DNA from 3 places in the Pseudomonas brassicacearum genome. Region 1 is predicted to be linked to each of the others. Evidence: predicted binding sites of a transcription regulator. Region 1 holds the regulator's gene; each other region holds the start of a gene.
What was found. Region 1 encodes sigma-54, which starts transcription at its own class of promoters, with help from an activator protein. Its sites were predicted from a motif close to ANTGGCATNNANNTTGCTNT; they were not measured.
Positions count from the first base shown of each region.

Region 2: glnA (type I glutamate--ammonia ligase) is a predicted target of sigma-54. The motif match lies at 2,090-2,109, and genes of this name have one in related genera.
Region 3: GFU70_RS07620 (flagellar basal body rod protein FlgF) is a predicted target of sigma-54. The motif match lies at 6,228-6,247, and genes of this name have one in related genera.

Region 1 is NZ_CP045701.2:1,070,226-1,078,232, reverse strand. Features, by position in the region: gene GFU70_RS04550 (KpsF/GutQ family sugar-phosphate isomerase) at 232-1,206, shown strand; gene GFU70_RS04545 (KdsC family phosphatase) at 1,207-1,731, shown strand; gene lptC (LPS export ABC transporter periplasmic protein LptC) at 1,739-2,308, shown strand; gene lptA (lipopolysaccharide transport periplasmic protein LptA) at 2,295-2,843, shown strand; gene lptB (LPS export ABC transporter ATP-binding protein) at 2,843-3,568, shown strand; gene GFU70_RS04525 (RNA polymerase factor sigma-54) at 3,733-5,226, shown strand; gene hpf (ribosome hibernation-promoting factor, HPF/YfiA family) at 5,303-5,611, shown strand; gene ptsN (PTS IIA-like nitrogen regulatory protein PtsN) at 5,624-6,088, shown strand; gene rapZ (RNase adapter RapZ) at 6,091-6,948, shown strand; gene GFU70_RS04505 (HPr family phosphocarrier protein) at 6,964-7,239, shown strand; gene pmbA (metalloprotease PmbA) at 7,323-8,007, opposite strand, start outside.
Region 2 is NZ_CP045701.2:457,493-465,499, forward strand. Features, by position in the region: gene GFU70_RS02040 (chorismate mutase) at 1-467, opposite strand, end outside; gene glnA (type I glutamate--ammonia ligase) at 589-1,995, opposite strand; gene thiI (tRNA uracil 4-sulfurtransferase ThiI) at 2,324-3,778, shown strand; gene typA (translational GTPase TypA) at 3,917-5,737, shown strand; gene GFU70_RS02060 (YkgJ family cysteine cluster protein) at 5,944-6,381, opposite strand; gene GFU70_RS02065 (glycogen/starch/alpha-glucan phosphorylase) at 6,635-8,007, shown strand, end outside.
Region 3 is NZ_CP045701.2:1,740,648-1,748,654, forward strand. Features, by position in the region: gene GFU70_RS07590 (TrkH family potassium uptake protein) at 1-804, opposite strand, end outside; gene GFU70_RS07595 (NAD(P)H nitroreductase) at 965-1,528, shown strand; gene GFU70_RS07600 (amino acid aminotransferase) at 1,661-2,854, opposite strand; gene GFU70_RS07605 (4a-hydroxytetrahydrobiopterin dehydratase) at 2,854-3,210, opposite strand; gene phhA (phenylalanine 4-monooxygenase) at 3,309-4,094, opposite strand; gene GFU70_RS07615 (sigma-54-dependent transcriptional regulator) at 4,520-6,082, shown strand; gene GFU70_RS07620 (flagellar basal body rod protein FlgF) at 6,302-7,039, shown strand; gene flgG (flagellar basal-body rod protein FlgG) at 7,089-7,874, shown strand; gene flgH (flagellar basal body L-ring protein FlgH) at 7,947-8,007, shown strand, end outside.

The sequences.
Region 1 (8,007 bases):
GGTCGACAAGCGCCGGTACCGCCGGGCACGCGAACCGGCGGCGAACTATATCACTGCAACAGCCAAGCGCCCAAGGCCAACGCCCCGCCTGTTAAGTGTGGCTTAAGGTAAAAAGCCACATTTTATGTCGAACCTTGCAGCCCCTCGAACAAAGCATGACGAACTTACGTGAGGGAATTGTTCATTGCCGCTATAATCGCCGCCTTTTCATCGGGCTATACGATTTCTGACATGAGCCAATCCAGCGACCTGATTCAATCGGCACAACGTACCATCCGCCTCGAGCTCGAAGCCGTACAAGGCTTGGTGCCCCATATCGACGCTGATTTCGTACGCGCCTGCGAGATGATTCTGGCCAGCAAAGGCCGCGTGGTCGTGGTCGGCATGGGCAAGTCCGGGCACATCGGCAACAAGATCGCCGCCACCCTCGCCAGCACCGGCACCACGGCCTTTTTTGTCCATCCGGCCGAAGCCAGCCACGGAGACATGGGCATGATCACCCGGGACGATGTCATCCTGGCCCTGTCCAACTCCGGCTCCACCAATGAGATCATCACGCTGCTGCCGCTGATCAAGCGCCTGGGCATCCAGTTGATCAGCATGACCGGCAACCCGGACTCGCCGCTGGCCAAGGCCGCCGAAGTGAACCTCAATGTTCATGTCGAACACGAAGCCTGCCCGCTGAACCTGGCACCGACCTCTTCCACTACCGCTGCCCTGGTCATGGGCGACGCCCTGGCCGTGGCGCTGCTGGAAGCCCGGGGCTTCACCGCGGAAGACTTCGCCTTTTCCCATCCCGGTGGCGCCCTCGGCCGTCGCCTGCTGCTGAAAGTCGAAAACGTGATGCACGCCGGCCAAGAGTTGCCGCAAGTGTTGCGCGGCACGCTGCTCAAGGACGCGCTCATGGAGATGACCCGCAAGGGGCTGGGCATGACGGTGGTCCTGGAAGCCGACGGCAAGCTCGCCGGGATCTTCACCGACGGCGACCTGCGCCGCACCCTGGACCGCACCATCGACATCCACAGTGCCACCATCGAGCAAGTCATGACGCCCCACGGCAAGACCGCCCGCGCCGAGATGCTCGCCGCCGAGGCCCTGAAAATCATGGAAGACCACAAGATCAGCGCCCTGGTGGTCGTCGACGACGAGGACCGTCCGGTGGGCGCCCTGAATATGCACGATTTGCTGCGTGCGGGAGTCATGTAAATGAACACAGAACTGTTGCAACGCGGCCAGGCCATCAAGCTGGCGGTGTTCGATGTCGACGGCGTGCTGACCGACGGTCGCCTGTACTTCCTTGAAGACGGCAGCGAGTTCAAGACGTTCAACACCCTCGACGGCCAAGGCATCAAGATGCTGATGGCCGCCGGCGTGCAGACCGCCATCATCAGCGGTCGCAAGACCCCGGTGGTCGAGCGACGCGCGAAGAACCTCGGCATCCCGCACCTTTACCAGGGGCGCGAAGACAAACTGGTGGTGCTGGACGAGCTTCTGGGCCAACTCAACCTAAGCTATGAACAGGTGGCCTACCTCGGTGACGACCTGCCAGACCTGCCGGTGATTCGCCGGGTAGGCCTGGGCATGGCAGTCGCCAACGCGGCCAGCTTCGTGCGCGAGCATGCCCACGGCGTCACCACGGCGCGAGGCGGCGAAGGTGCGGCCCGCGAATTCTGTGAACTGATCCTGCGCGCCCAGGGCCGCCTCGAAGCGGCCAACGCCGCGTACCTGTGAGCCATTTATGCTGAGCAAGAAGATTCGCACCATCGTGGTGTTCGGCTGTATCGCGGCGATTTTCGCTGCGGTGGGCTACTGGAACATCAGCCCCGAACGGTTTCTCGACCGACCCGCGACCCAGATCGAGGAAAAGATCGACTGGTACGCGACCAACACGCATACCCTGCAGTACCTGCCCGACGGCAAAGTGCAATATGAGATGACGTCCGACAAGGTCGACCACGTAAAGGCCACTGACATTACGCTGGTCACCAAGCCCGACCTGAACATGTTCCGCGGCACCGAGTTTCCGTGGCATGTGCAGAGCGAGCACGCCGAAGTCAATTCCGGCGGCACCGAAGTGGAACTGATCGACTCGGTGCGCATCGCCCGAACCGACGAGAAAAACCGTACGACCATCATCACCAGCACGCGCATGACCGTGTTCCCACAGCAAGAATATGCGCAGACCGAGCAACCCGTTAGAATCGACGGCGCCGGGGGTGTGTCGACCGGCACGGGAATGAAAGCGTATTTGAAGGAAAGCAGGATACACCTGCTATCGAACGTAAGAGGACAGTATGAAGCTCGCTAAAACCCTCCCTATTTTGCTCAGTCTGGGCGCAGCACTGGGAAGCGCGAGCGCCTGGGCTCTTCCCGACGACCGCAACCAACCTATCCGCATCCAGGCCGACGATGCCCAGCTCGACGACAAGAAAGGTGTCGCCACCTACACAGGTGACGTGATCATCACCCAGGGCTCGATGAAGGTCACCGGCAATACCGTGACCATCACCCGCACCCCGGCCGGCGACATCGACGTGGTGACCTCGGTGGGCAACCTGGCCTATTTCGAGCAGTTGCAAACTGCCGGCGATACCAAGCCTGTGCAGGGCTACGGGGTCACCATCCAGTACCACGCCTCCAAGGATCGCGTGGTCCTGATCGACCGCGCCAAGGTCATCGACAAGGACAACAACATCACCCAGGGCGAGAAAATCGTCTACGACACAGTCAAGAAGCTGGCAAGCGCCGGTCGCGCCACCGGCAGCAAGGTGACCGAGTCGCGTCCGCGGATCGACATGGTGATCCAACCGAAAAAGAAAACCGACGAGCAGAAGGCCCAGTAATGGCAACTCTGAAAGCTCAGCATCTGGCCAAGAGCTACAAGAGCCGTCAAGTCGTGCGTGATGTCAGCCTGTCCATCGACAGCGGCCAGATCGTCGGCCTGCTCGGCCCCAACGGCGCGGGCAAGACCACTTGCTTCTACATGATCGTCGGCCTGGTCCAGGCCGACCAGGGTCGCGTACTGATCGACGACCTGGATGTCAGCCACCAGCCGATGCACGGCCGGGCGAAGGCAGGTATCGGCTATTTGCCGCAAGAAGCGTCGATCTTCCGCAAACTGTCGGTTGCCGACAACATCATGGCGATCCTCGAGACCCGCAAGGAACTCGACAAGGCCGGTCGTCGCCAGGAATTGGAAAGCCTGCTGCAGGAATTCCACATCAGCCACATTCGCGACAACCTGGGCATGAGCCTGTCCGGGGGCGAGCGGCGCCGCGTGGAAATCGCCCGCGCCCTGGCCACCGCACCGAAGTTCATCCTGCTCGACGAACCGTTCGCCGGCGTGGACCCCATCTCGGTGGGCGACATCAAGCAGATCATCCATCACCTCAAGGCCAAGGGGATCGGCGTGCTGATCACCGACCACAACGTGCGCGAGACGCTGGATATCTGCGAAACCGCCTACATTGTCAATGACGGCCAGCTGATCGCCGAAGGCGACTCCGCAGCGATCCTGGCCAATGACCTGGTCAAGGAAGTGTATCTGGGCCATGAGTTCCGCCTGTAAGCCAAAGTGTCTGGCGAATCGTTAGAGCGTCGTTTCATTTTATTATGGCGACGCCCTAGGCAAACACTTCAGTTTCAGGCATATAATTTGCTTAAGTTTGGCGCTTCGGCGCCCTGTAGTGGATGGCGCATGTGCGCCGGCGAATAAGGTGTTAAGCCCCTGCCATGAAACCATCGCTAGTCTTGAGAATGGGCCAGCAGCTGACGATGACACCGCAGCTGCAACAGGCCATCCGCCTGCTCCAATTGTCGACCCTGGACCTGCAACAGGAGATCCAGGAGGCCCTGGAGTCCAATCCGATGCTCGAACGCCAGGAAGAAGGCGACGACTTCGACAACACCGACCCACTGGCCGACAACGTCGAGCAGAAGACCAACACCGAAATCCCGGAACCGACCTACCAGGAAGCCGCCCCGACGGTGGACAACCTCGAGGATGGCGAATGGAACGAACGCATCCCCAACGAACTGCCCGTGGACACGGCCTGGGAAGACGTCTATCAGACCAGCGCCAGCAGCCTGCCGAGCAGCGATGACGACGAGTGGGACTTCACCACCCGCACCTCCGCCGGCGAAAGCCTGCAAAGCCACCTGCTGTGGCAGCTGAACCTGGCGCCGATGTCCGACACCGATCGCCTGATCGCCGTGACCCTGATCGATTGCATCAACAACCAGGGCTACCTGGACGAGACCCTCGAAGAAATCCTCGAAGCCTTCGATCCCGAGCTCGACATCGAGCTGGACGAGATCGAAGCCGTCCTCCATCGCATCCAGCAGTTCGAACCGGCTGGCATCGGCGCCCGCAACCTGGGCGAGTGCCTGTTGCTGCAACTGCGCCAGTTGTCCGCCAAGACCCCGTGGCTGGCCGAAGCCAAGCGGCTGGTCACCGACTACATCGACTTGCTGGGCGGTCGCGACTACAGCCAGTTGATGCGTCGCATGAAGCTCAAGGAAGATGAACTGCGCCAGGTGATCGAACTGGTGCAGAGCCTCAACCCGCGCCCCGGCTCGCAGATCGAATCCACCGAGCCCGAATACGTGGTTCCAGACGTAATCGTGCGCAAGCACAACGACCGCTGGCTGGTGGAGCTCAACCAGGAATCGGTGCCCAAGCTGCGGGTCAACGCCCAGTACGCCGGCTTTGTGAAGCGCGCCGACACCAGCGCCGACAACACTTTCATGCGCAACCAGTTGCAGGAGGCGCGCTGGTTCATCAAGAGCCTGCAAAGCCGCAACGAAACCCTGATGAAAGTGGCCACCCAGATCGTCGAGCATCAGCGCGGCTTCCTGGAGTATGGCGATGAAGCGATGAAACCGTTGGTCCTGCATGACATTGCCGAGGCAGTGGGCATGCACGAGTCGACGATTTCCCGGGTAACCACCCAGAAATTCATGCATACCCCCCGGGGCATCTATGAATTGAAATATTTTTTCTCCAGCCACGTCAGCACCTCCGAAGGCGGCGAATGCTCGTCCACGGCCATCCGCGCGATCATCAAAAAACTGGTGGCCGCGGAAAATCAGAAAAAGCCGTTGAGTGACAGCAAGATCGCTGGTTTACTGGAGGCACAAGGCATTCAGGTGGCCCGCCGTACCGTCGCCAAATACCGCGAATCCCTCGGGATCGCGCCTTCGAGCGAACGCAAGCGGTTGATGTAACAGGCCACGCCACAGCGTTCCAGTGGCAGGCATTTCTGCCTGCCGCTTTATGCACTGGCAACGAAGGAGAAGCTGTATGCAAGTCAACATCAGTGGACACCAACTGGAAGTGACCGAACCCCTGCGCACCTACATCGGCGAAAAACTCGACCGATTGGAGAGGCATTTCGACAAGATCACCAACGTGCAAGTCACGATGACCGTCGAGAAACTGCTGCAGAAAATCGAAGCCACGCTGCATATCCCCGGCGGAGAAGTGGTTGCCAACGCAGAGCACACAGACATGTATGCCGCGATTGACCTGCTGACCGACAAGCTGGATCGCCAACTCAAAAAGCATAAGGAAAAGACCCAGAGCCTCCTCCAGGGCGCGACCGGTCGTTAACCCCCCCAATCCATGATCCGACTAGAAACCATCCTGACCCCCGGCCGCTCCCAAGTGAACGCGCCGGGCGGCAGTAAAAAGAAAGCCCTCGAACACATTGCCAACCTGATCCACCGCGAGGTGCCTGATCTGGTCATGCAGGACGTCTTCGAGGCCCTGGTTGCCCGTGAAAAACTCGGTTCCACCGGTTTTGGCAACGGCATCGCCATTCCCCATTGCCGTCTCAAGGGCTGTGAGGCGCCGATCAGCGCGCTGTTGCACCTTGAAACGGCTATCGATTTCGACGCCATCGACGGCGCCCCGGTCGACCTGCTGTTTGTATTGCTGGTACCGGAAGCGGCGACCGATGCGCACCTCGAGCTGCTGCGCCAGATTGCCAGCATGCTGGACCGCAAGGAAGTGCGCGAAAAACTGCGCAGCGCACCAAGCAACGAAGCGTTGTACCAGGTTGTCCTGGACGAGCAGAACGGTCATTAAAAATGCGCATGATCATTGTCAGTGGCCGCTCCGGCTCCGGTAAAAGCACGGCCCTCGCCGTGCTTGAGGACAGCGGCTACTATTGCATCGACAATTTGCCCGCCGGCCTGCTGCCGGAACTGGCCGAGCGCGCCCTGATCCACACCGAGCTGGCGCAGCCACTGGTGGCGGTCTCCATCGATGCGCGTAACCTGCCAAGCCACCTGTCGCGTTTTCCTGAACTGCTCGAGGAAGTGCGCAGCCGGCATATCCAGTGCGACGTGCTGTACCTGGATGCCGATGAAGAGACACTGCTCAAGCGTTTTTCCGAAACCCGCCGGCGCCACCCGCTGAGCAATGCCAACCGCTCCCTGGCCGAAGCCATCGAGGATGAAAGCCAACTATTGGGGCCGATCGCCGACTTGGCGGACCTGAAGGTCAACACCACGCACCTGAACCTGTATCAGTTGCGCGACACGATCAAGCTGCGCCTGCTCAACCAGCCTGAGCCGGGCACGGCGTTCCTGGTGGAGTCGTTCGGTTTCAAGCGTGGCATGCCCGTAGACGCCGACCTGGTGTTCGATGTGCGCTGCCTGCCCAATCCTTATTGGAAACCGGAATTGCGCGAGCAATCCGGGCTCGACCAACCGGTGATCGATTACCTGGCCGCCCAGCCGGATGTCGAGGAAATGTACCAGGACATCTCCAGCTACCTGCTCAAATGGCTGCCCCGCTTTGCCGCGAGCAACCGCGCCTATGTCACGATCGCCATCGGTTGTACCGGTGGACATCACCGCTCCGTCTACCTGACCGAACGCCTGGGTCAACTCCTGCAACAATCCCTGAAGAACGTCCAGGTTCGCCACCGCGACCTCAGCTAAAGGATTCACATCGCGATGCCTGCTCAGGAAATTGAAATCATCAACAAGCTGGGTTTGCATGCCCGAGCGTCGGCCAAGTTCGTCGGAGTCGCGGGCCAGTTCAAGGACACCACCATCAGGGTTGGCCGCACGCCCGAGACTGCGGTCGACGGTAAAAGCATCATGGCGATGATGATGCTCGCCGCCGGCAAGGGCACCAAGATCCACCTGCTCACCGAAGGTGAACAGGCACAGGAAGCGATGGACGCGCTGGTGGACCTGATCAACCGATATTTCGACGAAGGCGAGTAACTGCCCAGGTCCCAAGGCGGATTCATTGGGCACAAAAAAGGCGCGTCATCCAGTGGATGACGCGCTTTTTTACGCGCTGAGCGTTAGCTACCCGCCACCGTCATACGCTCGATCAACACCGAACCGGTGCGGATGTTGCTGCGCAGCTCCAGGTCGTTGCCCACCGCTACGATCTGCTTGAACATGTCGCGCATGTTCCCGGCGATGGTCACTTCCTGGACCGGGAACTGGATCTCGCCGTTCTCGACCCAGAAACCCGCCGCGCCACGGGAATAGTCCCCGGTGACCATGTTCAGGCCGTGGCCCATCAGTTCGGTCACCAGCAGCCCCCGGCCCATGCGCCGCAGCAAGGCGGCCTGGTCTTCTTCGCCATGGGTCACGAACAGGTTATGCACGCCGCCGGCATTGGCGGTGCTCGGCATGCCGAGCTTGCGGCCCGAATAGGTACCGAGGATGTAGGACACCAGCTCGCCGTTTTCCACGAACGGCTTGGCGTAAGTGGCCAGGCCATCGCCGTCGAACGCCGAGCTGCCCATGGCCTGCATCAGGTGTGGACGCTCGTCGATGGTCATCCATTGCGGGAACAACTTCTGGCCCAGCGCTCCCTCGAGGAACGACGACTTGCGGTACAGGTTGCCGCCGGACACCGCCGACAGGAAGCTGCCGAACAAGCCACCAGCCAGCTCGGCCGAAAACAACACCGGCACCTCACAGGTCGGCACCGGGCGCGCGCCCAGGCGGCTGGCCGCCCGTTGCGCGGCTTTCTGG
Region 2 (8,007 bases), 610 kb from region 1:
CATTGCGGGCACTGCGGGTCGGTGCGGTAGGGGGCGAAGTCGGCCAGTTGTTGCAGCAGGCGTTTTTGCAGTCGGTCGAGTTGCGGGCGGATCTGTCCCACCAGGTCCGGGCGTGGGAGGTCCGGGGCCTTGCCGTCCAGGGCCCAGTCGGACAGGTTGATGTACTGCACCATTTTGTTGGCTTCAATTTGGGCGGCGAAAAAAGCTTCCACGGTTTCGCCACTGAGCTTGTAGGTCGGCGCCTGGGCAACGGCGGCGGCAATGACTTCTCGCTCGCGCTGACGGTCTTCTACCGCTTTATGGCTGTCCCATTTGCTCAGCGCCACTTGATCGGCGAGGGCCAGGCGTTCGCCAATGGCGTTAAGCAGCGGGGTAAGGGCCTCAGGGGCGGGCGTCGAGGCGGCTTCGGCGGTGGGGGCCAGCAGCGCGGCGGACAGGGCAAGGCAGAGCTTGAAGCGTGAAGTCATGGGCAGTCTCGTCTTCAGTGGAGGAGCAACGAGGCATCATGCACGTAACCTGCGCGCATAAAAAAGGCCTCCCGAAGGAGGCCTCTTTTTATTCACGCCGTGCGTGGCGGCGTTTACTGGATCAGCAGCTGTAGTACAGCTCGTATTCCAGTGGGTGAACGAAGGTGCGAACCTTGATTTCTTCTTCGCTTTTCAGTGCGATGTAAGCGTCGATGAAGTCATCGCTGAATACGCCGCCCTTGGTCAGGAAGGCGCGGCCCTTGTCCAGCTCTTCCAGGGCTTCTTTCAGGCTGCCGCACACCTGTGGGATTTCCTTGGCCTCTTCAGGCGGCAGGTCATACAGGTTTTTGTCAGCGGCATCGCCAGGGTGGATCTTGTTCTGGATACCGTCCAGACCGGCCATCATCAGTGCGGCGAAGGCCAGGTACGGGTTGGCAGCCGGATCCGGGAAACGCGCTTCGATACGGCGGGCTTTAGGGCTGTTCACGTAAGGAATACGGATCGAGGCGGAACGGTTGCGAGCCGAGTAGGCCAGCATGACCGGGGCTTCGAAGCCAGGTACCAGACGCTTGTAGGAGTTGGTCGACGGGTTGGTGAAGCCGTTCAGGGCCTTACCGTGCTTGATGATACCGCCGATGAAGTACAGGGCGGTGTCCGACAGGCCGGCATAGCCTTCGCCTGCGAAGGTGTTCTTGCCGTCTTTGGAGATCGACATGTGAACGTGCATGCCCGAACCGTTGTCGCCATACAGAGGCTTGGGCATGAAGGTCGCGGTGCGGCCGAAGGCATCGGCAACGTTGTGTACGCAGTACTTCAGGGTCTGGACTTCGTCAGCCTTCTTGACCAGCGTGTTGAATTTCACGCCGATTTCGTTCTGGCCGGCAGTTGCCACTTCGTGGTGGTGAACTTCGACGGTCTGGCCCATTTCTTCCAGTGCGTTGCACATGGAGGTACGGATTTCGTGGTCGAAATCGAACGGTGGAACCGGGAAGTAGCCGCCCTTGATACCTGGGCGGTGGCCTTTGTTGCCGCCTTCCACGTCCTGGTCGGACATCCACGAACCTTGTTCGGAGAAGATCTTGAACATGGAGCCGGAGATATCGGACTTGAACTTGACCGAGTCGAAGATGAAGAACTCAGGCTCAGGACCGAAGAAAGCGGTATCGCCGATACCGGTGGACTTCAGGTATTCCTCGGCGCGGTGGGCGATGGCGCGTGGGTCGCGGTCATAGCCTTGCATGGTCGAAGGTTCGATGATGTCGCAGACCAGGATCAGGGTCGGCTCTTCGGTGAACGGGTCCAGGACGGCCGTTTCGTCGTCCGGCATCAGGATCATGTCGGAGGCTTCGATGCCTTTCCAGCCGGAGATGGAGGAGCCGTCGAACATTTTCCCGATTTCAAAGAATTCGTCGTCCAGCGCATCACGGGCCGGCATGGTCACGTGATGTTGAGTACCTTTGGTGTCAGTGAAGCGCAGATCAATCCACTTGACGTCATGATCTTTGATGAGTTGAACCGACTTCGACATATGTCCTCCGGGTGGCTTCGGGCGGGTAGTGGAGTGCCCTTAGATATGGGTGATGCCGGCGCGAATACTCTGCCAAGGCAACCTGCCTCACAAGGGAGCAAATTGCATGCCAGTGCCCCAGCATGGGTTTTTTGCACCAAATCCACGCTTTTAAAGGCATCAATCAAAGATTGCCAGACAATAACGCACTGCAATGTGGCGTCGTCAATGGATAATGACCTGTTTTGGTGCATGCAAAACCATCTGCACATAAACTGGTTAAACCTTGAGCAATTTCCGCTATAATCCGCGCCCCCCTTTTTCGGCTGGCCGTTCGCGCGCTGTTTTCATGAAACTAATCGTAAAAGTCTTCCCCGAGATCACCATCAAGAGCCGCCCGGTACGGATGCGTTTCATCCGCCAGTTGGCCAAGAACATCCGTGCCGTGCTCCGAGACCTGGACCCGGCCGTGGTGGTGAACGGCGTGTGGGACAACCTCGAACTGGAAACCCGTGTCAGCGAACCCAAGGCCCTGAAGGAAATGACCGAGCGCCTGAGCTGCATGCCGGGCATCGCGCATTTCCTGCAAGTCGATGAATACCCGCTGGGGGACTTCGACGACATCCTCGCCAAATGCATGCTCCATTATGGTGATGCCCTGGCCGGCAAGATTTTTTCGGTGCGCTGCAAGCGTGCCGGCAAGCACCCGTTCAGTTCGATGGATGTGGAGAAGTATGTCGGCAGCCAATTGCGCCGACAGTGCGGCGCGGCCGGTATTTCCTTGAAAGACCCGCAGGTCGAAGTGCGCATCGAAATTCGCGACCAGCGGCTGTTCGTGATCCACAGCCAGCACAACAGCATCGGCGGTTATCCGCTGGGTTCGCTGGAGCAGACCCTGGTGCTGATGTCCGGCGGCTTCGACTCCACGGTGGCCGCCTACCAGATCATGCGTCGCGGGTTGATGAGCCATTTCTGCTTCTTCAACCTCGGCGGGCGTGCCCATGAACTGGGCGTGATGGAAGTGGCGCACTTCATCTGGAAGAAGTACGGCAGCTCCCAACGCGTGTTATTTGTGAGTGTGCCGTTCGAGGAAGTTCTGGGCGAGATTCTCGGCAAAGTCGATAACAGTCATATGGGCGTCATTTTGAAGCGTATGATGTTGCGCGCCGCTTCACGAATTGCCGACCGCCTGCAAATCGACGCGCTGGTGACCGGCGAGGCGATCTCCCAGGTGTCGAGCCAGACGCTGCCGAACCTGTCGGTGATCGATTGCGTGACCGAGAAACTGGTCTTGCGGCCGCTGATTGCCAGCCACAAGCAGGACATCATCGACCAGGCCAATGAAATCGGCACCGCCGAATTTGCCCGGCACATGCCGGAGTACTGCGGCGTCATCTCGGTCAATCCGAAGACGGCGGCCAAGCGCGGGCGGGTGGAGCACGAAGAGAAAGAATTCGACATGGCGGTGCTCGAGCGTGCGCTCGAAAACGCCAGGCTGGTGCCAATCGATCGAGTCATCGATGAGTTGGGCCAGGACATACAAATTGAAGAAGTCGGCGAAGCGCTGGCCGGTCAGATCATCATCGACATCCGTCACCCGGACGACGCTGAAGACGATCCGCTGAGCATCGCCGGCATCGAGGTAAAAACGATGCCGTTCTATGCAGTGAACGCGCGTTTCAAGGAACTGGACCCTACTCGCCAGTACCTGCTGTATTGCGACAAAGGCGTGATGAGTCGCCTGCATGCCCACCATTTGCTCAGTGAGGGGCATGCCAATGTGCGCGTTTATCGACCGAGCTAAGTGCCCGGGGCTGTTTGCCTGTGGCCTGCGTCACCGGCCCCCCGACGCCGCCGACAGGCTGTAACGGCTTTGTCGGACTCAACGTAAATCGCTGCCACGACCTGTCAGCACACCGAATCCTCTGATCGAGATACACAAGTGATCGAAAATCTACGCAACATCGCCATCATTGCTCACGTTGACCATGGTAAGACCACCCTGGTAGACAAACTCTTGCGTCAATCCGGCACCCTGGAGCGCAACGAGCTCAACGACGAGCGCGTGATGGACTCCAACGACCAGGAAAAAGAGCGCGGTATTACCATCCTGGCGAAAAACACCGCCATCAACTGGAATGGCTACCACATCAATATCGTGGACACCCCGGGCCACGCCGACTTCGGTGGTGAAGTAGAGCGCGTGATGTCGATGGTCGACTCCGTGCTGCTGCTGGTCGATGCCCAGGACGGCCCTATGCCGCAAACCCGTTTCGTGACCAAGAAGGCTTTCGAAGCCGGCCTGCGTCCGATCGTGGTCATCAACAAGGTTGACCGTCCAGGCGCGCGTCCGGACTGGGTCCTGGACCAGATCTTCGACCTGTTCGACAACCTGGGTGCCACCGAAGAACAGCTGGACTTCAAAGTCGTCTACGCCTCGGCCCTGAACGGTATTGCCGGTCTGGACCACACCAACATGGCTGAAGACATGACCCCGCTGTACCAGTCGATCGTCGACGACGTACCGGCGCCGAAAGTCGACCGTGACGGCCCGTTCCAGATGCAAATCTCGGCACTGGACTACAACAGCTTCCTGGGTGTTATCGGTGTTGGCCGTATCGCCCGTGGTCGCGTCAAGCCGAACACCCCAGTGGTTGCCATCGACGCCGACGGCAAGAAGCGCAACGGTCGTATCCTCAAGCTGATGGGTCACCACGGCCTGCACCGCATCGACGTTGAAGAAGCTGCGGCCGGCGACATCGTCTGCATCAGCGGCTTCGAGCAACTGTTCATCTCCGACACCCTGTGCGACCCACTGAACGTCGAAGCGATGAAGCCGTTGACCGTCGACGAGCCAACCGTTTCCATGACCTTCCAGGTCAACGACTCGCCATTCTGCGGTAAAGAAGGCAAGTTCGTGACCAGCCGCAACATCAAGGAACGCCTGGACAAAGAGCTGCTCTACAACGTTGCCCTGCGCGTTGAAGAAGGCGACTCGGCCGACAAGTTCAAGGTCTCCGGCCGTGGCGAGCTGCACCTCTCGGTACTGATCGAAACCATGCGTCGCGAAGGCTTCGAAATGGGCGTGGGCCGTCCTGAAGTGATCATCCGCATGGTGGATGGCGTCAAGCACGAACCGTACGAAAACGTGACCATCGACCTGCCGGAAGAATCCCAGGGCGCGATCATGGAGCAAATGGGCCTGCGCAAAGGCGACCTGACCAACATGGTTCCGGATGGCAAGGGCCGTGTGCGCCTTGAGTACAACATTCCGGCCCGTGGCCTGATCGGTTTCCGTAACGAGTTCCTGACCCTGACCTCCGGTGGCGGCATCCTGACTTCGATCTTCGATCGTTACGACGTGATGAAGTCCGGCGACATGTCCGGCCGTCAGAACGGTGTCCTGGTATCGGTTGCGACCGGCAAGGCCCTGACCTACTCGCTGGAAACCCTGCAAGCGCGCGGCAAGCTGTTCGTCGAGCACGGCCAGGATATCTACGAAGGTCAAATCGTCGGCCTGAACAGCCGCGACAACGACCTGGGCGTGAACCCAACCAAAGGCAAGAAGCTCGACAACATGCGTGCTTCGGGCAAGGACGAAACCATCGCCCTGGTTCCACCGGTCAAGTTCACCCTGGAGCAAGCGCTGGAGTTCGTGCAGGAAGACGAGCTGTGTGAAGTGACGCCTAAGTCCATCCGTCTTCGCAAGAAGATCCTGGGCGAAAGCGAGCGTACCCGCGCTGCCAAGAAAAGCGGCAACTGAGTTTCGACTTAGCTAGCAGCTAAAAAAACGCCCCCGGTCGTGAGATCGGGGGCGTTTTTTTATGCCTGGAAGTTATGTGGCGGCTGTCAGGGCCCTATCGCGAGCAAGCTCGCTCCCACAGTGGGTCTTCAGTGGATACAGACTTCGTGTGGGAGCGAGCTTGCTCGCGATAACGGTGGTTCAGACACAGCAGAACCAGCAGTCGATCAAAATTTGTCCAACGTCCGCGGATTGCGCTCGCGCTCCACTTCCTTGGGCTTGTAGGCGCAATAGCCTGGCCGTGGTCCAACCCGCGGATGGTTGCGGCAGGTGTCCGGGCGTTTCTCGTAAATGGTGCACAACCGGCTCTTGCGATCCAGATAAAGGCAGTCGTTGTTGCTCATGCGCTGGAGCGTGAAGATCTCGGACTTCTGGTTGTAGCGCTCGACGATCCCTTCCTTTTGCAGGCGCTTGGCGATGTTCTTCGGCGGGTCGCCCAGTTCGAACTCATCGACGATGCCGATGCGGATCAGGTCCTTGATCTTGACCTCCACTGGCAGCGTGCAGCAGCTCGACACACAGGAGCCGCACATCGGGGCGGAGTACTTGGCCCAGGTATCGAGTCGGTCGATCTCCGCGGCGGCGATCAGGTTGGGCTTCATCATCACGGTTTACCAGCATGCATCAGGGCGCGCGATCATACCGGGACTGGTGAAATTTTGAACGACCATCCGCCAGTTTTTTTTCATCGCGGCCAAATCCGCCCGGATCGGCACGGCCCCTGCATTCATTCGACCATCCGGCAATTCCCTGGCGGCGATTCTCCGACACTCGGGGAAATCCACCGAACCAAGAGCCTGAACCGTCTGTCAGACCGTCTAGGCTCAGACAATTCCATGCTCGTTCGAGGTCTTATCAATGACTCAAGAACCACTTGTTCGCGAAGCCGAAGTTGCGGCATTTCGCGACGCCGTGTTGACCAAACTCACTTATGCCGTCGGCAAGGACCCGGATCATGCGTTTGATCACGACTGGTTCGAAGCCATCGCCCTTGCTGCGCGCGACCACATGGTCGAACACTGGATGGACCACACGCGACAGATCTACCGCAAGGGTCAGAAGCGCGTCTATTACCTCTCCCTGGAATTTCTCATCGGCCGCTTGCTCTACGACAGCCTGAGCAACCTCGGCTTGCTGGACACGGCGCGCGAGGCCCTGACCGAACTGGGCGTGGACCTGGAGCGTATCCGCCTGCTCGAGCCGGATGCGGCGTTGGGCAACGGTGGCCTTGGTCGCTTGGCCGCGTGTTTCATGGAAAGCATGTCGACCCTGGGCATTGCCGGCCACGGCTACGGTATTCGTTATGAACACGGCCTGTTCCGCCAAGCCATCGTTGACGGCTGGCAGCAGGAGCAGACCGAACACTGGCTGGATTTCGGCAACCCCTGGGAGTTCGAACGGCCGGAGGTGGTTTACCCGATCGGCTTTGGCGGCAGCGTCGAGACCGTGACCGATGACGCGGGCAAGACTCGGCAAGTCTGGACGCCGGGCGAAACCGTGCGGGCCATTGCCTATGACACGCCGGTGGTGGGCTGGCGCGGTGCCAGCGTCAACACCCTGCGCCTGTGGCGTGCCCGGGCCATGGAAGAGCTGCACCTGGAACGCTTCAATGCCGGCGATCACTTGGGCGCGGTGGCGGAAGTGGCCCGGGCCGAAAGTATTTCCCGCGTGCTGTACCCGGCCGACAGCACCGAGGCGGGCCAGGAACTGCGCTTGCGCCAGGAATACTTCTTCGTGGCCGCCTCGCTGCAGGACTTGCTGCGCCGTCATCGCAACATGCACACCTCGGTGCTGACCCTGGGCGACCACGCCGCGATCCAGCTCAACGACACTCACCCGTCCATTGCCGTGGCCGAGTTGATGCGGCAATTGGTGGATGTCTACGACGTGGCTTGGGACGCGGCCTGGCAGATCACTCAGGACACGCTGTCCTACACCAACCACACGCTGCTGCCCGAAGCCCTGGAAACCTGGTCGGTGGGGTTGATGGAGCGCATGCTGCCCCGGCACATGCAGATCATCTACCTGATCAACGCCCAGCACATCGATTCGCTGCGGGCCAAGGGCGTGCACGATTTCGATGTGCTGCGCTCGGTTTCGCTGATCGAAGAGGACAATGGCCGCCGGGTGCGCATGGGTAACCTGGCATTCCTCGGTTCCCACAGTGTCAACGGCGTGTCCGGGCTGCATACCCAGTTGATGCGCAGCACGGTGTTTTCCGAGTTGCACAA
Region 3 (8,007 bases), 670 kb from region 1:
GATCAGAGCCCGGCGATTACCCCGCAACATCGAGACGTACAGGGCAAACGGCAAGCTGCCGAGGATCATGATGACGATGACCACCCAGTGCACCGCCGGCTGGGTCCATTTGGCCAGGGATTGGTCCGAGGTGGAAAAACCGCCGGTGGAGATCGCCGACATCGCGTGGTTGATAGCATCGAACAGACTCATCCCGGCCCACCAGAGCGCCAGGGTGCCGAGAATGGTGATGCCCACGTAGGACGCCACGATCAGCCGCGCCACCATGTGGGAACGGGGCATGACTTTTTCCGAGCGGTCCGACGATTCGGTCTGGAACAGCCGCATGCCACCGATGCGCAGCAAGGGCAGGATCGCCACCGCCATGCCGATGAAGCCGATACCGCCGAGCCAGTGCAGCAGTGAGCGCCACATCAGGATGCCCGGGGACATGGTGTCCAGGCCACTCAGGACGGTGGCGCCGGTGGCGGTGATGCCGGACATGCTTTCGAAAAACGAGTCGGTGTAGCTGATCTTCTGGGTCAGCAGGAACGGCAACGCGGCAAAGATACACACCACCAGCCAACTGCTGACGGTCAGCAAGTACATGTCGCGCGGGCGCAGGTGGATGTGTTCCGGGCGCCCGGGAAGCACCAGTGCCAGGCCGGCGAGGAAGGTGATCATGCTCGACCAGAGGAACGACGGCAGGTCGCCGGTGCGCTCGAAGACCACCAGGGTGGCCATGGGCACGACCATGAAGATCGCCAGGGTGATCAGGAAGATGCCGATGATGAAACCAATGATCCGCAGGGTCGGCAACGCCATGAAGTCCGCTCAGGCTGAAAGGGAAGGGCGCCATTCTACCTGCGGCAAGCATCCTGTAAACCGGCACCCGGCGCCAGTTGGCGCCAGGTCGCGGAATTTGCGCTAACGAACTCGCCGCACAGCCACTAGAATAGCCGGACATTTTTTCAGGAGGTGGCCGATGCAGGCTCTCGACGCTTTGCTCAACCGTGTTTCCGTCCCGCGCCTGGTGGACCCGGCCCCCACGCCCGAACAGCGCGAACTCATGTTCGCTGCGGCCATGCGGGCGCCGGATCACGGCCAGTTGCGGCCATGGCGTTTTTTGACGGTCGAAGGGCAGGCGCGGCATCGCATGGGCGAACTGCTGGCCGAAGCCGCGCGGTTCAATGACCCGCTGGTATCGGAAGCCGTTGTGGAAAAGGCCCTCAATGGCCCCTTGCGCGCGCCCCTGGTCGTAGTGGTGATTGCCCGTCTGCAGGACCATTTCAAAATCCCCAAATCCGAGCAACTGCTGGCGGCTGGCTGCGCGGCCCATGGCATCTTGTTGGCTGCGTATGCCCAAGGGGTTGGCGGCGTGTGGCGCACCGGTGAACTGGCGTACTCGCCGCAGGTGGCCAGGGGGCTTGGCCTTGAAGACGGGGAAGAGGTGATCGGTTTCCTCTACCTGGGCACACCGCAGAAAGAAGCGCGCACGGCGCCGAAAGTGGAAACTGCAGAATTTGTCAGCGAGTGGACAGGCCTGTAGGAGCTGCCGAGCGAAGCGAGGCTGCGATCTTTTGATCCTGATCTTTCGCTCGGAACTCGATTTATAGAGGAAAGATCGCAGCCTCGTTGCACTCGACAGCTCCTACACACCGTCCAGCGGGAGCAAGTGGCCTTACTTGCAAACGTCTGCAATCGCCTCGGCCAGCAGATCCAGGCGCGTGGCGTCGATGCCGGCCACGTTGGCCCGGCCGGTGCCGACCATGTAGACACTGTGGCGCTCGCGCAGGTGCTTGACCTGCTCTGGCGTCAGGCCGGTGTAGGAGAACATCCCGCGTTGCACGCCGATATGGGCGAAGCGCTCGCGCAAGCCATGGGGTTCGAGGGCCTCCAGCAAGCCGCTGCGCAATTGCGCGATGCGCAGGCGCATGGCCTGGACTTCATCGGCCCACAGGCTTTTGAGTTCCGGGTTGCCGAGAATGGTCGCCACCACGGCTGCGCCATGGTCCGGCGGCGTCGACCACAGGTTGCGGGCGATGTTTGCCAGTTGGCTGCGGATGTCCACCAGCTTCTCGGCATCCCGGGCGCAGACGATCAATGCACCCGTACGATCGCGGTAGAGGCCGAAGTTCTTCGAGCAGGAACTGGTGACCAGCACCTCCGGCAACGCATCGGCAAACAGCCGGACCGCCCAGGCGTCCTGCTCCAGCCCATCGCCAAAGCCCTGGTAGGCGAAGTCGATCAGCGGTAGCAGGTCGCGGCTGCGCACCACCTCCAGCACCTGACGCCATTGCTCATGGGACAGGTCGAACCCGGTGGGGTTATGGCAACAGGCGTGCAGCAGCACCACATCACCTTTGGGCGCCTGGTTCAGCGTCGCCAGCATTGCTTCGAAATCCAGGCGGTTATCAGCGCCCACGTAAGGGTAGTGACTGACCTTGACCCCGGCCGCGGCGAAGATGGTTTCGTGGATCGGCCAAGTCGGGTTGCTCAGCCATACGCCACGGCCCGGCAGGCATTGGGCGATGAAGTCGGCACTCAGGCGCAGCGCACCGGTGCCGCCCGGTGTCTGGGTGGCGCTGGCACGTCTTGCGCTGATCAGCGGAGAGTCGGCACCCAGCACCAGCTCATTGATCAACTGGCCGAACGCGGCGTCGCCATGGCCGCCGATGTAGGTCTTGGTGGTCTGGCGATCCACCAGCCGCTGCTCGGCCTGTTTCACTGACTGAAGAATCGGCGTCAGGCCCTGGGCATCCTTGTAGACACCCACGCCCAGGTCGAACTTGCTTGGGTTGCTGTCCGCCGCGTAGGCCTCCATCAGGCCGAGAATCGGGTCGCCGGGTACCCGGCCGATGGCATCGAAATGCATTACTTGCGGCCCTCGGCGGTCTTGGCCACGTCATCGGTGCGGGCGGCCATGATGAAGTCGTTGCGGTGCAGGCCCTTGATGGAGTGGCTCCACCAGGTCACGGTGACTTTGCCCCATTCGGTGAGCAGGCCTGGGTGGTGGCCTTCGGCCTCGGAAATTTCACCCACAGCGTTGGTGAACGCCAGGGCGTGCTTGAAGTTCTTGAACAGGAAAACTTTTTCCAGTTGCATTACGCCGTCGCGCACTTCGATGTTCCAGTCGGGGATCTGCTTGATCAGTACCGGCAGTTCTTCGTCGCTGACTTGTGGGGCGTCGGCGCGGCAGGCTTCGCAATGGGCTTGGTTCAGAGTGTTCATGGTGTGTTCCTGGATCGAATATTTGAAAACGTCGATGCACCCACGCTAAAGCAAAGCCGCGTTGTGCAACAGACTCAATTGAGATTAAAAGACGCGGTTCACGCAGCCTTTGGTGGGAATTTCGGGGCGTGCAAGCCCAGTTCCCGACCGCGCTTGACCATGCCCATGATGTCTTCGTGGGCCAGGTCGAACAGGCGCTTGAGTTCTGGCAGCACGAAATACACCGGTTGCAGGATGTCGATGCGATACGGCGTGCGCATGGCTTCCAGTGGATCGAAGGCTTGATGCTCGGGCTCGTCGGACAGGCAGTACACGGTTTCCTTGGGCGAGGACAGGATGCCGCCACCGTAGATGCGCCGGCCCTGTGGGGTTTGCACCAGGCCGAACTCGATGGTCATCCAATACAGGCGCGCCAGGTAGACGCGTTCTTCCTTGGAAGCCTGTAGGCCGAGTTTGCCGTAGGTGTGGGTGAATTCGGCAAACCAGGGGTTGGTCAGCAATGGGCAGTGGCCGAAGATCTCGTGGAAAATGTCCGGCTCTTGCAGGTAGTCCAGTTCTTCCCGGGTACGAATGAAGGTTGCCACCGGAAACTGCTTGCTGGCGAGCAATTCGAAGAAGGTCTGGAAGGGGATCAACGCCGGCACCCGGGCAACCTGCCAGCCCGTGGTCTCGCCCAGCACTTGGTTGATTTCGCCCAGTTGCGGGATACGGTCGTGGGGCAGGCCAAGCTTGTCGATGCCGTCCAGGTATTCCTGGCACGCACGGCCTTCGATGACTTTCAGCTGGCGGGTGATCAGCGTATTCCACACCGCATGTTCTTCGGCGGTGTAGTGGATAAAACCTTGCGCATCGGGCTCGCGGGCCACGTACTGCGTCTGCTTCATGCTGTTCTCCTGCTGATTTCCCTCTCGGGGAAGACGTGTTGTTGTTATGTCCAGCGATGTATTAGAGATAACCCGAAGCAGGGAGATGTGCAGCACTCTGACAAAGGTGGGATGGGTAAAAGAATGGCAAATTCGTAAAGTTTTCGTTACGAATTGACGGGTGCGCCGATGTTATCGGGATTTTCTTGTGGGAATCTGCCTATAGCTGTCACATAATCTTGACAGTTATTTCCGCTGCCGGTCGGAAACCCTCATGGCAAAGGCCGGGCTGCGCCGTAGGAGCTGCCGAAGGCTGCGATTTTTTGATCCTTTCGCTTGGGATTCAACTGTCTGGGAAAAGATCGCAGCCTCGCTTCGCTCGGCAGCTCCTACAAGCGGGAACAAGCTCCCTTCCCACGAGTTTCCAATACACATCGGGCCTTTTCATGCGCATCAAAGTCCATTGCCAGAACCGCATCGGCATCCTGCGGGACATCCTCAACCTGTTGGTGGAGTACGGCATCAACGTCGCCCGGGGGGAGGTGGGCGGCGAGCATGGCAACGCGATCTACCTGCACTGCCCAAACCTGATCAACATCCAGTTCCAGGCGCTGCGTCCGAAATTCGAAGGTATCGCCGGGGTATTTGGCGTCAAGCGTGTAGGGCTGATGCCCAGCGAGCGTCGGCACATGGAACTCAACGCCTTGCTCGGCGCTTTGGAATTCCCGGTGCTGTCCATCGACATGGGCGGCTCCATCGTTGCGGCTAACCGAGCGGCGGCGCAGTTGCTCGGGGTGCGAGTGGACGAGGTGCCGGGGATTCCCCTGTCCCGCTATGCCGAGGATTTCGACTTGCCGGAACTGGTGCGGGCCAACCAGTCGCGCATCAACGGCCTGCGGGTCAAGGTCAAGGGCGATGTGTTCCTGGCGGACATCGCGCCGCTGCAATCGGAACACGACGACAGCGAAGCCATGGCCGGTGCGGTGCTGACGCTGCACCGGGCCGACCGGGTGGGCGAACGTATCTATAACGTGCGCAAACAGGAATTGCGTGGCTTCGACAGTATTTTCCAGAGTTCGAAGGTCATGGCGGCGGTGGTGCGCGAGGCCCGGCGCATGGCACCGCTGGACGCGCCGCTGTTAATAGAAGGTGAAACCGGTACCGGCAAGGAACTGCTGGCCCGCGCCTGTCACCTGGCGAGCCCGCGCGGGCAATCGCCACTGATGGCGCTCAACTGTGCCGGGCTGCCGGAGTCCATGGCCGAGACCGAGCTGTTCGGCTACGGCCCGGGGGCCTTCGAGGGTGCCAGGGCCGAAGGCAAGCTCGGCCTGCTGGAACTGACCGCCGGGGGAACGCTGTTTCTCGATGGTGTCGGGGAGATGAGCCCGCGCCTGCAAGTGAAACTGCTGCGCTTTCTGCAGGACGGTTGCTTCCGGCGTGTCGGCAGCGATGAAGAGGTGTACCTGGACGTCAGGGTGATCTGCGCCACCCAGGTCGATTTGTCCGAACTCTGCGCCCGGGGTGAATTCCGTCAGGACTTGTACCACCGCTTGAACGTCCTTTCCTTGCACATCCCACCGCTGCGCGAATGCCTCGATGGCCTGGCGCCGCTGGTGGAACATTTCCTCGACCAGGCCAGCCGCCAGATCGGCTGTGCCCTGCCCAAGCTGGCCCCGGCGGCGATGGACCGTCTCAGTCACTACCACTGGCCGGGCAACGTCCGGCAGTTGGAAAACGTGCTGTTCCAGGCCGTTTCCCTGTGCGACGGCGGCACGGTGAAGGCTGAGCATATCCGCCTGCCGGACTACGGCGTGCGCCAACCCCTTGGCGATTTTTCCCTTGAGGGTGGGCTGGACGAGATCGTCGGGCGTTTCGAGAAAGCGGTGCTGGAGCGCTTGTACTCCGAGCACCCCAGTAGCCGGCAACTGGGCAAGCGGCTGGGGGTTTCCCATACGACCATTGCCAATAAGTTGCGCGAATATGAGGTCGGCAAGGAGCCCGGAGCGTAATCAAATGTGGTGCGGTTGCCGGATGGGTAAACCTTTGCCTTGCAGCGGCACGACACCGCCGGTTTTTCGTCTTCGATACATTTGCACAATCGCTTCCAGAACCTCCAGGCCCTTTGTTTACCGGGTCCATCAGCGCCAGAAAAAAGTTGGTCTGCAAATTGCTTGAGGCTGTGCAACACAGCAGTGGGCGGCAAACGTCCGGCATGCAGAGGAACGACAGTGGACAAGTACCTTTATGTGGCAATGACCGGCGCCAGCCAGAACGCACTGGCGCAGCGGGCCCATGCCAACAACCTGGCGAACATCTCCACCAATGGTTTTCAGAAAGACCTGGAGCAGGCGCGCTCGATGCCGGTGTTCGGCGACAGCTTTCCGGCGCGGGCGTTTGCCATGTCCGAACGGCCTGCCACGGACTTCACTCCGGGGGCGCTGGTAGAAACCGGTCGTGACCTCGATGTGGCGGTCAGTGGGCCGGGCTGGATGGCCGTGCAGAACCCCGATGGCGGTGAAAGCTACGTGCGCACCGGCAGCCTCAATGTTGACGCCTTGGGCGTGCTGCGCGCCGGCAACGGTATGCCGGTGATGGGCAACGGCGGTCCGATCGCCGTGCCGCCAGAGCAGAAGATCGAAATCGGCCAGGACGGCACCATCAGCATCCGCGCCATGGGCGAAGGCCCGCGGGTGATGGCTGAAGTGGACCGCATCAAGCTGGTCAATCCGGACCTCAAGAACATGACCAAGGGCCTGGATGGTTCGATCCGGACCAAGGACGGCCAACCGGCGCCCATTGATGCCAATGTGCAGTTGGTGTCGGGTTTCCAGGAGGCGAGCAACGTCAATGCCGTGGATGAAATGACCTCGGTGCTGGCCCTGGCCAAGCAGTTCGAGCTTCACGTCAAGATGATGAACACCGCCAAAGAAGGCGACGAGGCCATGGCTCGGGTCTTGCAGATCTAACCATTAACTAAAGCGTCGCGCCGAAAAACAGGCGTACGAGGAGAATCGAATGCTTCCGGCTCTATGGGTTGCCAAAACAGGTCTGTCCGCCCAGGACACCAACCTGACGACCATTTCCAACAACCTGGCGAACGTTTCGACCACGGGTTTCAAACGTGATCGTGCCGAGTTCCAGGACCTGCTGTATCAGGTGAAACGCCAGCCTGGCGCCCAGTCGACCCAGGACAGCGAACTGCCGTCGGGCCTGCAAGTGGGTACCGGTGTGCGCATCGTCGGCACGCAGAAAAACTTCAACGCCGGCAGCCTGCAAACCACCGAGCAGCCCCTGGACATGGCCATCGACGGTCGCGGTTTCTTCCAGATCCTGCAGCCGGACGGCACCACGTCCTACACCCGCGACGGTACGTTCCACCTCGACTCCAACGGCCAGATCGTCAACGCCAGCGGTTTCGCCCTGGAGCCGGCCATCATCATTCCGAACGATGCCCAGACCTTTACCGTGGGCCGTGACGGCACCGTGTCCATCACCGTGGCGGGCAACCCGGCCGCCCAGGTGATCGGCAACCTGCAGACCGCCGACTTCATCAACCCGGCCGGCCTGCAAGCGGTGGGCAACAACCTGTTCCTGGAAACCGCCGCCAGTGGCGCGCCGCAAGTCGGCACCCCGGGCCTGAACGGCTTCGGCACCACGCTGCAGAACACCCTGGAAACGTCCAACGTAAGCACCGTCGAGGAGATGGTCAACATGATCACCACCCAGCGTGCCTACGAGATGAACTCCAAGGTGATCTCCACTGCCGACCAGATGCTCTCGTTCGTTACGCAGAATCTGTAACCGCGTCGCAACGTCCGTCATTACGTAGACAGGGCGGCCCCAGGGTCGCCTGCAACACCAAGAGGTAGGGTCATGAAACGCTTCGTATCTGTTCTGGCACTGAGTGGGGTCACCGCGCTCGCGGGCTGTGTCG